Regions from separate parts of the Pseudomonas sp. Ma2-10 genome, predicted to be linked through region 1. Evidence: predicted binding sites of a transcription regulator. Region 1 holds the regulator's gene; each other region holds the start of a gene.
The links. Region 1 encodes FliA, which starts transcription of late flagellar genes. Its sites were predicted from a motif close to CTAAAGTTTNNNNNNNNNNNGCCGNTAA; they were not measured.

Region 1 (5,106 bases):
CACCGGTGGCGTCGACCCACGGGCGTTCGACTCGATGCGTTTCGAACTCAACAGCCTGCGCGAATTGATGGAAGTGCAACTCGGCTCCCTGGCCTGGAATCAGCTGCAAGGCAGCCGTCCGGCCCAGGCCAATCTTTGGCGTCGCCTGCAACGTATTGGCCTGTCCGGCCCGTTGTCGCGCGATTTGCTGGCGCTGGTTACCGATATTGAAGAACCCCGTCAGGCCTGGCGCATGTTGCTGGCGCACCTGGCGCGGATGATCGCCACACCGCAAGTCGAGCCCCTGGAAGAGGGCGGCGTGATTGCCATGGTCGGCCCCGCCGGCATGGGCAAGACCACCACCCTGGCCAAACTCGCGGCCCGTTACGTGCTCAAGTACGGCGCGCAGAATATCGCGCTGGTCAGCATGGACAGCTACCGCATTGGTGCTCAGGAACAACTCAAGACGTTGGGCCGGATCCTCAATGTGTCGGTGACGCATGTCGATCCGGGCCAATCGCTGGTGCAGGCGATGGAGCCTTTGCTACGCAAACGCGTGGTGCTGATCGATACCGCGGGCCTTCAGGCCAGCGATCCGGCACTGCGCATGCAGCTCGAAAGCCTGGCCGGTCGTGGCATCAAATCGAAAAATTATCTGGTGTTGGCAACCACCAGCCAGAAACAGGTTCTAACGGCTGCGTATCACAGTTACAAGCGTTGTGGGCTCGCTGGCTGCATCCTGACTAAACTGGATGAAACGGCAAGTCTGGGCGAGGTGCTGAGCCTGGCCATCAGTCATGAATTGCCGGTGGCCTATCTGACCGATGGCCCGCGGATTCCGGATGATTTGCATCTGCCGCGTCGTCATCAGTTGGTCAGTCGCGCCGTCAGCGTGCAAATGCAAGAAGAACCCAGCGAAGAAGCCATGGCTGACATGTTCGCTGATATTTACCACAGCCCGACCAAGCAGGTCGGCTGAGGTATTAATAAACAGTTTTTGTACCTACATCGATGGTCTGCCATGCATTGTTCAGTTAGTGAACGCGCAGCCAGTAATGTGGCCTCCGTCTAAGTAAGACAAGGTAAAAAAAATTCATGGGCAGCATGCATCCCGTACAGGTGATCGCGGTGACCGGCGGCAAAGGTGGCGTCGGGAAGACTAACGTGTCAGTGAACTTGTCCCTGGCTCTTGCTGAGCTCGGCCGGCGCGTCATGCTGCTGGACGCCGATCTGGGGCTGGCGAACGTCGACGTACTGCTGGGGCTGACACCCAAACGTACTTTGGCCGACGTGATCGAAGGCCGCTGTGAGCTGCGCGACGTACTGTTGCAAGGCCCCGGCGGCATCCGCATCGTCCCGGCCGCGTCCGGTACACAGAGCATGGTTCATTTGAGCCCGGCTCAACACGCCGGCCTGATCCAGGCGTTCAGCGATATCGGCGACAACCTCGACGTGCTGGTGATCGACACCGCGGCGGGTATTGGTGACTCGGTCGTCAGTTTCGTCCGCGCAGCGCAAGAAGTGTTGCTGGTGGTCTGCGACGAACCGACCTCGATCACCGACGCCTACGCACTGATCAAACTGCTTAACCGCGATTACGGCATGAACCGCTTCCGCGTCCTGGCCAACATGGCCCAGAGCCCGCAGGAAGGGCGCAACCTGTTCGCCAAGTTGACCAAGGTCACGGATCGCTTCCTTGACGTCGCCTTACAATACGTCGGTGCGGTGCCTTACGACGAAAGTGTGCGCAAGGCGGTGCAGAAGCAGCGCGCCGTTTACGAAGCCTTCCCGCGGTCCAAGTGTTCATTGGCGTTCAAGGCCATTGCACAGAAGGTCGATACCTGGCCGCTGCCTGCCAACCCGCGTGGTCACCTGGAGTTTTTCGTCGAGCGCCTCGTGCAACAAACCGCAGGACCGGTGCTATGACAGCCAGTGGCTACAACTTCTACAAGAAGTCGGCACGTGACGCGCAGTACGAGCTGATCGAGCGTTACGCGCCACTGGTTAAACGCATTGCCTACCACTTGCTGGCGCGTCTGCCGGCCAGTGTCCAGGTCGAAGACCTGATTCAGGCCGGTATGATCGGCCTGCTTGAAGTGTCGACCAAATACGACGCCAGCAAAGGTGCGAGCTTCGAGACGTACGCGGGCATTCGAATCCGTGGCGCGATGCTCGATGAAGTGCGTAAGGGGGATTGGGCGCCACGTTCGGTCCACCGCAATACCCGGATGGTCAGCGATGCCATTCGCTCGATTGAAGCTAAAACCGGTCGTGACGCTAAAGATCACGAGGTTGCGGCCGAACTCCAATTGAGTCTCGACGATTATTACGGGATTTTGAACGACACCCTGGGTAGCCGGTTATTCAGTTTCGACGATCTGTTGCAGGACGGCGAACACGAAGGGCTGCACGAGGATGGCGCCAGTGCTCATCTCGAGCCGTCACGCGATCTGGAAGATGAACGCTTCCAGGCGGCGCTGGCGGACGCGATTGCCAATTTGCCGGAGCGTGAGCGACTGGTGTTGGCGCTGTACTACGACGAAGAGTTGAATCTCAAGGAAATCGGTGAGGTCCTGGGGGTCAGCGAATCTCGGGTCAGCCAGTTACACAGCCAGTGCGCGGCCCGTTTGCGGGGGCGTTTGGGGGAGTGGCGAGCGCGCTGAAGGCAGTGTGGGGACACTGCGAACGCGGCTGGTGGGGTGTTGAACCTTGCCGGTCACGATCTGTTGTGCTCCAGACAGTCATTGAGTGCTTTGCCGGATTGAATGAAATGGCGCGTCCAGGTGCTGGGCGCGTTTAAGACTGCTTGGAGGTCGAATTGGACAAGAACATGAAAATCCTCATCGTTGATGACTTCTCAACGATGCGGCGGATCATTAAAAACCTGTTGCGTGACCTTGGGTTCACCAACACTGTCGAGGCCGACGATGGCACTACTGCCATTCCGGTGCTCAACAGCGGCAGCATCGACTTTCTGGTAACAGACTGGAACATGCCTGGCATGACCGGTATCGACCTGCTGCGCCACGTGCGCGCCGATGAAAAACTCAAGCACTTGCCAGTGCTGATGGTGACCGCTGAAGCCAAGCGCGAGCAGATCATCGAAGCGGCCCAGGCCGGTGTAAACGGCTATGTGGTCAAACCCTTCACGGCCCAGGCGTTGAAAGACAAGATCGAAAAGATTTTCGAACGCATCGGTTGAGCAACTGCGCCACGGGGGAGCTATGGAGCATAAAGAATCTTCACAGGGCGATTTTGAGTCGACCCTGAAAAAACACGCGGTCGAACTGGTCGAAAGCCTTGAAAAAGGCAGGTTCGGCGACGCTGTGCAACTGATCCATGAGCTCAATCAGACCCGTGACCGTGGCCTGTATCAGGAAGTGGGCAAGCTCACTCGCGAGTTGCATAGCGCGATCGTCAATTTCCAGATTGACCCGAACATGCCGCAAGCCGAGGAAGTCTCGCAGATCACGGATGCCACCGAGCGGTTGGGTTACGTGGTCAAGCTGACCGAGGCTGCTGCCAACCGCACCATGGACCTGGTGGAAAACGCCACGCCGCTGGTCAACGGCCTGAGCAACGAAGCCCAGGCCTTGAGCACCGACTGGGGACGGTTCATGCGTCGCGAAGTCGGGGCTGAAGAGTTCCGCGAGTTGGCTCGGCGAGTCGACGGTTTCCTGACACGCAGCAGCGAAGACAATCGCGTTGTGTCGGGCAACCTCAACGACATTCTGCTCGCTCAGGATTACCAGGATCTCACCGGTCAGGTGATCAAGCGCGTGACCCAATTGGTCACCGAAGTTGAAAGCAACCTGCTCAAGCTCGTGCTTATGGCCAGTCAGGTGGACCGCTTTGCGGGCATCGAACATGACCGTGAAGCGATGCGTGCAGAAAAAGATCCGCAAAAACATCTCTCTCAGGGTGAAGGTCCGCAGATTCATGCCGATAAAAGAGAAGATGTTGTGTCCGGTCAGGACGATGTGGACGATTTGCTATCCAGTCTTGGATTTTAGGTTTTTAGGTTTTTAGACCTTTAGGAGCACCCCCTTAATGAGCTTCGGCGCCGATGAAGAGATCCTTCAGGATTTCCTGGTTGAGGCCGGCGAGATTCTAGAGCAACTGTCCGAACAGCTGGTCGAGCTTGAAAGCCGACCCGATGATGCGGACTTGCTCAATGCAATTTTTCGCGGTTTTCACACTGTAAAAGGAGGCGCCGGCTTCCTCCAGCTCAACGAGCTGGTGGAGTGCTGTCACATCGCCGAGAACGTGTTCGACATCCTGCGCAAGGGTGAGCGTCGCGTCGACTCGGAACTGATGGACGTGGTTCTCGAAGCGCTGGATGCGGTGAACGGCATGTTTACCGAAGTCCGCGAGCGCAGCCCGATCACGGCTGCCACGCCAGAATTGCTTGCGGCACTGGCCCGTCTGGCCGAGCCGCAAATCGCCGATGAAACGGCACCGGTCGCCGAGGTGGTGGAACAACCTGCCGCCGAGAGCGAATCGGGTGACATCACCGATCACGAATTCGAACAACTGCTGGACTCGCTGAACGCCGTCAAGGCTCAGGCGCAAGCCCCGCAAGCCCCGAGCAGTAATGTGGCGAGCAGCGACGAAATTACCGATGCCGAGTTCGAGTCGTTGCTCGATCAACTGCACGGTAAAGGCCAGTTCGCCGTCGATGCGGTAGCCCCGGCGCCGGCCGCACCGGCTGCCCCGAAAGCGGCAGGCGACAGCTCCGATATCACCGACGACGAGTTCGAAGCACTGCTCGATCAGTTGCACGGCAAGGGTAATTTTGCCGTTGATGCGCTGGAATCGGCTATTGCTGCGGTCCCGGCCCCGGCTGCGCCAATCGCTAAAGTGGCGGGCGGCGATCTGATCTCCGATCACGAGTTCGAATCGCTACTCGACGAATTGCACGGTAAAGGCACGTTCACTGAAGTCGGTACCGCCTCGGGCACCAGCGCTTCGGCTGCGACGCCAATTGCCAAGGCTGTTGCACCCAAACCCGTTGCCAAAGCGCCCGAGCCTAAAGCCGAAGCGCCGAAGCCTGCCGCTGCTGCCCCGGCTCCGGCTCGTGCCCCATCCGCGCCGCCGCCGGAAAAACCGGCCAGCGAAGCCGAGACC
Region 2 (5,106 bases), on a different contig from region 1:
CCCATCTTCAACTGGCCCATGTTCACGCGTTCGAACTCATCGATCGACATCGACAGCGAATACGGTTCCTGACCCGACGAACAGGCCGCCGACCAGATCCGCAGACGCTGGCCAGGGGCAGCCTTGATCGCTGCCGGCAATGCCTTGTTCTTCAAGACTTCAAACGGATAGGTGTCACGAAACCACAGGGTTTCGTTGGTGGTCATGGCATCCACCACCATTTCGCGCAAACCGCTGCGCGGCTGGGTCTGGATGCGCTGGACCAGCTCACCCAGGGACTTGATGCCTTGCTGTTCCATCAGTTTGTTGAGACGGCTCGATACCAGGTACTGCTTGTTTTCACCGAGCAAAATGCCACAGGCTTTTTCCAGGAAGACCCGGAACTGTTCAAAATCCAAATTACCCGTAGACAAAGATACCGCCTCTTAAATCGTGTTAACCGTTAGGGGCAGAAGGCCCCTAACTGATGTCTGCTGCTTTGATCCGGTTGACTACCCGGGATGCCAGGTCATCAGGACGGAATTTGGCAAGGAAGTCATCGGCACCGACCTTCTTGACCATCGCCTGATTGAATACACCCGACAACGAAGTATGCAGGATGATGTGAAGCTTTTGCATGCGAGGGTCGTTGCGGATCTCGGCCGTGAGGGTGTACCCGTCCATCTCCGGCATCTCGATGTCGGAAATCATCATCAGGAACTCTTCTTCCGGCTTCTTGCCTTCGTCGACCAGCTTGCGCAGGTAATCCAGCGCTTGCCGACCGTCGTTCAACGCCACCACTTCGACACCGACCGTCTGCAGGCAACGGGTCACCTGCTTGCGCGCCACCGACGAGTCATCGACCGTCAGTACTCGCAAAGAGAGCGCCTTGTGCTGGGTTTCGACATCCACCACGCCAACGGAAATCGCTTCCGGTGTCGGTGATACTTCCGCCAGCACTTTCTCGACGTCGATGATTTCGACTAACTGATTGTCGACCCGAGTCACAGCCGTCAGGTAATGATCGCGTCCCGTGCCCTTGGGTGGCGGATGAATCTCCTCCCAATTCATGTTGACGATGCGTTCCACTGATCGCACCAGGAACCCCTGAGTCTTGGTGTTGTACTCCGTGATGATCACGAAGGGATTGCTTTGATCTTTCAGCGCACCGGAACCGGTCGCCATGGCCAGATCAAGAATCGGAATGGTCGCCCCCCGAATATTTGCCACACCGCACACGACAGGACTGGATTTTGGCATCAGCGTCAGTTTGGGGCATTGCAGCACCTCCCGAACCTTGAACACGTTGATCCCATACAGCTGCTGACCGTCGAGACGGAACAACAACAGCTCAAGGCGATTCTGCCCTACCAGTTGCGTGCGCTGGTTTACCGCATCCATTACACCAGCCATGCAAAGACTCCTACACCAACGCTTAAGTGTGTTGCGACGCGCATTCATCACTAAACGGCACGGCGCTTGCTTTTTAACTCTTATGAACACAGAACTGACATTTTTCCGACGCCTGACATCAAACACCCGCAAATTACTTTGCGCGGTGTCGGCCGTCTGCCTGTTCAACGCTGGCTGCCCTGCCCTTGCTAACGCGGTTACCTTGCCTGACATGCTTATCGGCGTCACCCAGGGCTTTCTTGAATTCACCGTAGAAGACTATCTGGCGACCAGTCAAACGGAAGGCCGCTACGAGATCAAGGTCAAGCAGATTGATCCGCGGCTGCGCATGCCCATGTGCGACAAGGAATTGACAGCGTCCCTGGAGAGCCCGGCCACGCCACTGGGCCGGGTTACGGTCAAGGTGCGCTGCGAGGGCGCGTCGCCCTGGACGGTCTTCGTACCCGCTCAAGTGCGCTTGTTTCGCGACATTGTGACCACCACCCGCCCGCTGCGACGCTCCGGTATCGTCGAGCCCCAGGATGTGACCCTGCGCGAGCGTGACATCAGCCTGATCAGGCAGGGTTACCTGACTTCCGTCGACCAGGCGATCGGGCAGAAACTTACCCGACCAATGGTCGCCGACCAGGTCATGACCTTGGTGCACATGGAACAGGCAGAGGTCATCAGCAAGGGTGACCATGTGGTGATTACCGCCCACAGCGGAACGCTGAGCGTGCGCATGCCGGGTGAAGCGCTGTCCAACGGCGGCTTGCGCGAACAGATTCGGGTGAAAAACCTCAACTCCCAACGGGTCATCAAGGCGCAAGTCATCGCGCCAGGCCATGTGGAAGTAGCCATGTAGAACACTGGCGCGCCACTCGACTGTTCCCTAGACTGTGCCCTATGCAGGGTAAGCGCTGACGCGCGCAAGCTCATTGATAAACGGACCTAAAGTTTTTCCGGGTATGGCCGAAAACATGGCAAGCGTCCAAATACCCAGAGGTTTTTTGTCATGGTCATCGATTTCAGCCGTTTGAACAGTTCCTCGCCACTTACCGGTAGCACACGTACCAGCACCGCGAAGGAAACCGCCGAAACCGGCAAATCCGCGCCGCTGAATACCCCGGCCGAACAGGCCAGTACCGTCAAAAGCGGGGAATCGGTACATCTCAGCAATGAGGCTCAACAGTTGCAGAAGGTCACTGACAAGCTGCGCGATCAGCCTGCCGTCGACAACGCCCGCGTGGCCGAGTTGAAAGCAGCGATTGCCGATGGCAGCTACAAAGTCGACAGCAACCGTGTAGCCAGCAAACTGCTCAACTTCGAAGCCCAGCGCTAGGCCAAGGCCTGCGCCAGGCTTTTGGACGCTTAAAACCCAAGGCCAGCCATGCACGACACTAATTTACTGCAACTGATCACCGACGATTTCGCGCCAGCAAAGCACTTGCTGGAGTTACTGCAAACCGAGTCCCTCGCCTTGCATGGTCGCGACATGCCTCTGCTCGAAGAAATTCTGGCGCAGAAACAGGCATTGATCATTTTGCTCGATCAGCATGGCTGCAAGCGCAGTGAAATCCTCGCCAGTCTCAACCTGCCAACCAATCGCAACGGCCTGGAGCAACTTGCCAGCCATTCGAGCATTGGCGATCAGTTGTTGGAGCAGAGCGATGTATTGACCGATCTTCTGGCTCAGTGCCAGGCGACCAACATCAAGAATGGCCAGTCGATCCTGGTGCAACAGGCCGCGACGGCCAATCAGCTGAAAATCCTCAACGGCGGCGAGCCGCCAGCGCTCTACGATGCGCGTGGATCAACCTCCATGCTTGCGAAGCCGCGCCCGCTCAGTCAGGCTTGAACCTGCTCAAAAGCGCGCACTATCAAGACGCGCAACATGCTGGCAATATGCTGGCCAGCCGTAGTCACATTTTGCCTGGAGATTGATGAACCGTGTTCAATGCCTTAAGCGCGGAAGATGCTCCGCAGCCACCCAAGGTGCTCACCACGCCCCTGGAGATCTCCGGCAACCTGCGCCAGCTGCAAGAGAGCCATGATCCGCTGATCATCACGTTCCATGAGCGCAGCCAGCGCTTCCAGAGTTATCTGGTGGACATTGACCGTGACAGCAGCATGATTGCCCTGGATGAAATGATTCCCCGCGATGGTGAACGCTTCCTGCTCGCCGGCGAACCATTCAAGGTCGAAGGCTTTCACGACGGCGTGCGTATTGCCTGGGAAAGCAACGGCCCGCTGACCATCGACGAATCCGGTGGCGGTCGCTGCTACCGTGGCGCCCTGCCCGCCGAGGTGGTTTACCATCAGCGGCGCAATGCATTCCGTGCGGCATTGAAGCTGGCACAATTGGTCAATGTCGATCTGGGTGGTGAAAAACTCAAGTCTCCGATCAGCGGCAAGCTATTGGACATCTCAGCCACCGGCTGCAAGTTGCGCTTCGAAGGCGACATCACGGGCAGCCTGCAACTGGGCCAGGTCTATGACCGTTTCGTCGCCGCCCTGCCCTTTGGCAACATGACGGCACCCGTCGAGCTGCGCTACCTGCACTTCGAAGAAAAAATCTCCACCACCTTCGCCGGCGTACGCTTTCACAATATGAGCGGGCTGGTGCAGCGACAGGTCGAGCGGTTCGTCTATCAGCTGCAGCGCGAAGCGCGGCGCTTCGACAAAGACGACATGTAATACCACGCGTCAATAAAAAACGGGCAGTCCCTTGCGGTGACTGCCCGTTTTTTTATGCTTAAGGCCTGGCCTCGGTAAAACTTTGTTCCCGAGGTGCATCGGGGTCTTCGGGCGGCGGATCGGTTTCGGGCTCTGATTCAGGTTCAGGGTCCGGCTCAGGGTTGATCGGGCTCTGCATCTGATCCTGAACCACCTGCTCATCGACACGCGGATCAAGGCAAGCCACCAACGGCGAACTCGACATACTGTCCGGCATGGCGACGTGATGCAGCGGCGCATCGTCGACCTGATGCAGGTTGGTCACTGCTTTCGGGCGAATACGCCACACCAGCACCAACGCGAAGAAGCTGAAGAAGGCATAGAGCATGTGGCTGCCGAACAGCTTCATCAGTACCCCGGCCACCAGCGGTCCGATACTGGCGCCGACACCGTAGGTCACCAACAGCATCGCGGTCAGGGACACCCGACGATCACCCTCGACGTGGTCGTTGGAGAATGCCACCGCCAGCGGATACAGGCAGAACATCACCAGCGAACAGCAGAACCCGGTGATAAACAAAATCTCCAGCGGTACCTGTTGCATGATTGCCAGCGGCAACGCGGCAAGCGCCAGGACCAGCGCAAAACAGCGGATCAACAGCGCCCGATCATAGCGATCGGACAGCCAGCCCAACGGCCATTGCACCAGTAAGCCCGCAAAAATGCAGCTACCCATGAACAGACCGACCTGCTCCGTGGACAACCCCTGCTGTGAGGCATACAGCGGTGCCAGACCGTAGAACGAACCAATGATCAGTCCCGCCCCCAGCACCGTGCTCAACGACTGCGGCACGCGCTTGATGAAGAACCGCGGCTCCATCGGTGCCGGGTGCAACGGAGCCGGGTGAATCCGGCGAGTCAGGGCCACCGGCACCAGGCACAGCGCGAAGCACAAGGCGACCAGCATCAGCAGCTCAAGACCCAGGCCCGGGTGCATGACCAGAATCAACTGACCCAGCACCAGCCCCAGGTACGAGGCAATCATGTAGCCGCTGAATA
Region 3 (5,106 bases), on a different contig from region 1:
GTCGAACATCGGCCGGTTTTCGGCGTCCACGATCTGGATGCGCAAACCGTCCGGCGTGATTTCGAACAGGATCTGGTCTTTGAATTTTTTGAGTTGCGGATTCTCTTCGACCTTGTTCTGCAGTTCTTGCAGCAACAGTTCGAGACGTTCCTTCTCAACCTGCTCGGCCATGCCTTCAACCTGTTCGGTGTCGATGGTTACCTTGTCCGGCTGCGGTTGAGATTTCACCTCGGGGTTGAGGGTGCTCTCCGGCGCCAGGGTCGGCGTGCCGCCCAGGTCGATGATGTACGGCGTGCCACTTTCGGAAAAGCCGACCGGGTCCTTGAAGTAACCGGCGATGGCGATCTTCTGTTCAGGTGTTGCAGTGGACAGCAGCCACAACACCAGGAAGAACGCCATCATCGCCGTCGCAAAGTCCGCGAAGGCGATTTTCCAGGCGCCCCCGTGATGCCCGCCGGCGATGCGCTTGACGCGCTTGATGATTATCGGCTGGTTATTTTCCATGGCTTAGCGACCGCGAACCGCTTGTTCCAGCTCAGCAAAGCTAGGACGGTGCGCCGGGTACAGAACCTTGCGGCCGAACTCTACCGCCAGCGACGGCGGCATGCCCGAAGCGGAAGCCACCAACGAGGCCTTGATGGCTTCGTAGACGTTCAGCTCTTCCTTGGCATCGTGGCCCAGGGAAGTGGCCAATGGGCCGAAGAAGCCGTATGCCGCGAGAATACCGAAGAAGGTACCGACCAGGGCTGCACCCACGTGCAGACCGATGGATTTCTGGTCGCCTTCGCCAAGGGACGCCATGGTCACCACGATACCCAGTACCGCCGCAACGATACCGAAACCTGGCATGGCGTCGGCAATGCCGTTCACCGCGTGGGCAGGGTGTTCCAGGTCTTCCTTGAGGCTGTAGAGTTCCATGTCGAACAGGCCTTCCAGCTCATGGGGAGCCATGTTGCCGGAGGACATGATGCGCAGGTAATCACAGATGAACGCGGTCATGCGGTCATCTTTAAGCACCGCCGGATACTTGGCGAAGATCGGGCTCGCGGCGGCGTCTTCGATGTCGCCCTCGATAGCCATCATGCCTTCGCGGCGGCTCTTGTTGAGGATCTCGTAGATCAGGCCCAACACTTCCAGATAGAACGTGTGGTTGAAACGCGAAGTGAACATGCCCAAGGATTTCTTGAGCACGTGCATGGTCATGTAACTGGGGTTGGCCTGCAAAAATGCACCGAGTGCCGCACCACCAATAATCAGCACCTCGAAGGGCTGAATCAGGGCGGCAATTTTGCCGTGGGAGAGCACGTATCCGCCGAGTACACTCGCGAATACGACAATGATGCCGATTATTTTAGCCATAGGTAGGAGAGCACTTACTGAGTCGGGTTCAAGGTCATATTCGGAAGTTGAAAAATCTCTTCTTCTACTTATCGGCAAAACTGCGCCAGACTATAGCCAGTTCAGGCGAAAAGCCAATTTGGCCCGCTCCGGGCATAGGTAATGCAGACGATGATCGCGTCCAACCATGGCTAACGAAACGAACGTACCAACGCCAAAACCAACCACTCTCGAAGGCTGGGTCAAGCTTCTCGATGGCGTGCGCCTGCCGGTTCCGCAAGCCAGTCACGACCGTGTCTGCAAGGCCATCGCCAACAGTCGCAGCTCCCTGCGCGATATCGCCGAACTGATACAGGACAGCCCGGCGCTGGCCTTGAGCGTGATTCGCGAAGCCAATCGCCATACCCATGGCAGCATGACCGAGCCTGCGGAAAATCTTGAGGTGGCGATCAATCGCCTCGGTTTGACGCGCACCGAAGAACTGCTCGCCCGCCTGCCCGCCGAACCTGAGTCAGACATTCCGCTGGCCCTGCGTCAGCTGCAACTGATCAGCCAGCACGCGACCCAACAGGCCAACGGTTTTTTCGCCAGTCGCCTGGCGCGGCTGTGGCAGGACATCCACTGGGGCAGCCTGCTGTTTCTCTCGCCGCTGTGGCCCATGGCGTTGACCCATCCGCAGTTGCTCGAAGAGTGGGAGCTGCGGGTCATCCACAAAGGCGAATCGGCGCGCAAAGTCGAAAAGCAATTGTTCGGCGCGCGCCTGCTGGAAATCTGCCTGGCGCTCGTGGACATCTGGCGCCTGCCTATCTGGGTGCATCAGGGTTACCGGCTGCTGCTCAACGAGCAGCGTGAGCTGGTGAAAGTGCTGCGCATCGCGCGCGACAGTGAGCACCCATTACGCCAGCAGAACCGCCTCGATAACGATCCAACCCTGCGCCGCTGGCTCAATCAACCGGCCAATACGGTGCTGCTGGCCAACGGCCTGGCGCTGTCGGCGCAACAGGCCTGGGACAGTCCGCACAGTAAACGCTGGCAGTACCTGACCAGCCTTTACCTGCAAATGCCGATGGACGAAGTGCAGCAGCAGTTGCACCAACAGGCCGCCAACAGCGCCCGCCATCACGCCATGCCAGACCTTTGGCACCCGGCCGTTTCACTGATCTGGCCGTGGGGTATGAACCGCGTTCACGCTGGATTGTTGCCGGCCCCGGCACCGACTGCCGAAGACCTGGCGAAATGGCGCAGACAATGTGCCGAGCTGCTGGTTGAGCCGAGTCGCTTCACCAATGCCATGCACTTGACCACGTCAGCCCGGGACGCGCTGGTCGCGTGCGGCATGCGTCGAGTGATGATCCTGATGGCCGACCGCACCCATGACAATCTGCGAGTGCACCAGACGGCCGGGCTGCCAAAAGAAGCGGCCGGTCTGAACCTTGTCGTCAGCCAAAGCGCCGTGCTGCAACGCCTGCTCTCGCAGCAGGCCCAGATACGCCTGACGCCGACCAACAACGCACAATTTTGCGCCCTGTTGCCGGCCAGCCTGCGCTCACAGTTCGGCGGCGAACACTTGCTGTTGCGGTCATTGGTCAATAATGGCCGAGTGATCATGATTGTGGTGGCGGACCAGGGCGGCGGGCCGTTCTCGGAAATCACCGTGCAAGCATTCGGCAAAACCGCGCAGTGCATCGAAAAGGCACTGCACAGCTTTAGTCACCGCGGCCAATGACGCTGCTATACAATCGTCCCTTTTGTGCTCTGGAGACCTCACATGCCTGACTTCTCTGGCTTGCCGCTGGTGATCGAGCCGAGCGACTTGCTCCCTCGCCTCGACTCCCGCGAACTGATTCTGGTGGACCTGACCAGCAGCGCCCGCTATGCCGAAGGGCATATCCCCGGTGCGCGTTTTGTCGATCCGAAACGCACCCAACTCGGTCACGCACCCGCGCCGGGACTGATGCCGCCGCAAGCGGCCCTCGAAGCGTTGTTCGGCGAGTTGGGGCACAACCCTGATGCGGTCTATGTCGTCTATGACGATGAAGGCGGCGGTTGGGCCGGGCGCTTTATCTGGCTGCTGGATGTCATCGGCCACAGCAAGTACCACTATGTCGACGGCGGCCTGAAGGCCTGGCTGGCAGAAGGCTTGCCCATGTCGATCCAGATCCCGGCCGCAGTCGGCAGCCCGGTTGCGCTGACCCTGCACGATGAACCCACCGCCACCCGCGAATACTTGCAAAGCCGACTCGGTGCCGCCGACCTGGCGATCTGGGACGCGCGCGGGCCGCTGGAGTATTCCGGCGAGAAAGTGCTGGCGGCCAAGGCCGGGCACATTCCCGGCGCGGTCAATTTCGAATGGACCGCGGGCATGGATCAGGCGCGTAACCTGCGCATCCGCACCGACATGCCGCAGATCCTGGAAAAACTCGGGATCAGCAAAGACAAAGAAGTGATTACCCACTGCCAGACTCACCATCGTTCTGGCTTCACCTATCTGGTGGCCAAATCCCTCGGTTATCCGCGGGTCAAAGGCTACGCCGGTTCCTGGGGCGAATGGGGCAACCACCCCGATACGCCCGTAGAGATTTAAGGTTTTTAAGGACAGTTAATGAATAAGCGTTTGTTTATCCTCAGCCAATACCTGCTGCCCCATCACCTGCTGTCGCGACTGGCCGGCTGCATTGCCGAATGCCGCGTGCACTGGTTCAAGAACGCCTTCACCGCCTGGTTCGCCAAGCGTTATCAGGTGGATATGTCGCAGGCGCTGGTCGAAGACCTGACCGCCTATGAGCATTTCAATGCGTTCTTCACTCGCGCCTTGAAGGACGGCGCTCGCCCGCTGGACGAGACGCCAGGCGCGATCCTCAGCCCCGCCGACGGTGCGGTCAGCCAACTCGGCCCGATCGAACACGGTCGTGTGTTCCAGGCCAAGGGCCACAGTTTCAGCGTGCTGGAATTGCTGGGCGGCGATGCCGCCAACGCAGCGCCGTTCATGGGCGGTGATTTCGCGACTATTTATCTGTCGCCGAAGGACTACCACCGCGTGCACATGCCGCTGGCCGGCACCCTGCGCGAGATGGTCTACATCCCGGGCCGGATCTTCTCGGTCAACCAGACCACCGCCGAAAACGTTCCGGAACTGTTCGCCCGCAATGAGCGTGTAGCGTGCATTTTCGACACCGAGCGCGGGCCGATGGCCGTGGTGTTGGTGGGCGCGATGATTGTGGCGTCGATCGAAACCGTCTGGGCCGGGCTGGTCACGCCGCCAAAACGCGAGCTGAAAACCTTCCGCTACGACGAAGCTGCCCGCGCGCCGATCCATTTGGAGAAAGGTGCAGAACTGGGTCGCTTCAAACTGGGTTCGACCGCTGTCGTGCTGTTCGGGCCTGATCAAGTGAAGTGGGCTGAAGAACTGGCGGCCGGTTCACCCGTGCAGATGGGCCGGGGCATCGGCATGGCAAAAGCCTGATCACTGATCCGACCCCGCGAACTTCTTTGCGGGGCCGGACATTTCGGTGGCGTCGTTACTCTACCTGGCGACGGAAGCCGACAGGCCCTTCGTTGGCGTAGGTATTGGTGCCATCGACCAGCCGGCCACTGGAGGTAGCCAAAAACGACAACGCCGCAGTGAGCGGCGCCGAGGAAGACTTTGATTCGAGACGGCAAATACCTCAGAGCTGCCCGTCGCGATCCCTAAAACCCAGCAGATACAGCACGCCATCCAGCCCAAGGGTAGAAATCGCCTGCTTCGCCGACTGCTTGACCAGCGGTTTG

Region 2: a site for FliA is predicted at 2,323-2,350, ahead of flgM (flagellar biosynthesis anti-sigma factor FlgM). Genes of this name have one in related genera too.
Region 3: a site for FliA is predicted at 1,428-1,455, ahead of motA (flagellar motor stator protein MotA). Genes of this name have one in related genera too.

The regions. Positions count from the first base shown of each region.
Region 1 is NZ_JBTEYL010000028.1:28,549-33,654, forward strand. It holds gene flhF (flagellar biosynthesis protein FlhF) at 1-958, shown strand, start outside; gene fleN (flagellar synthesis regulator FleN) at 1,075-1,905, shown strand; gene fliA (RNA polymerase sigma factor FliA) at 1,902-2,642, shown strand; gene ACXPVS_RS23905 (chemotaxis response regulator CheY) at 2,810-3,181, shown strand; gene ACXPVS_RS23910 (protein phosphatase CheZ) at 3,204-3,992, shown strand; gene ACXPVS_RS23915 (chemotaxis protein CheA) at 4,030-5,106, shown strand, end outside.
Region 2 is NZ_JBTEYL010000015.1:110,185-115,290, forward strand. It holds gene cheR (protein-glutamate O-methyltransferase CheR) at 1-413, opposite strand, end outside; gene ACXPVS_RS18410 (chemotaxis protein CheV) at 460-1,392, opposite strand; gene flgA (flagellar basal body P-ring formation chaperone FlgA) at 1,475-2,236, shown strand; gene flgM (flagellar biosynthesis anti-sigma factor FlgM) at 2,387-2,713, shown strand; gene ACXPVS_RS18425 (flagella synthesis protein FlgN) at 2,762-3,229, shown strand; gene ACXPVS_RS18430 (flagellar brake protein) at 3,322-4,068, shown strand; gene ACXPVS_RS18435 (MFS transporter) at 4,127-5,106, opposite strand, start outside.
Region 3 is NZ_JBTEYL010000006.1:65,011-70,116, reverse strand. It holds gene motB (flagellar motor protein MotB) at 1-504, opposite strand, end outside; gene motA (flagellar motor stator protein MotA) at 508-1,359, opposite strand; gene ACXPVS_RS10205 (HDOD domain-containing protein) at 1,526-3,064, shown strand; gene ACXPVS_RS10200 (rhodanese-like domain-containing protein) at 3,107-3,922, shown strand; gene asd (archaetidylserine decarboxylase) at 3,941-4,801, shown strand; gene serB (phosphoserine phosphatase SerB) at 5,004-5,106, opposite strand, start outside.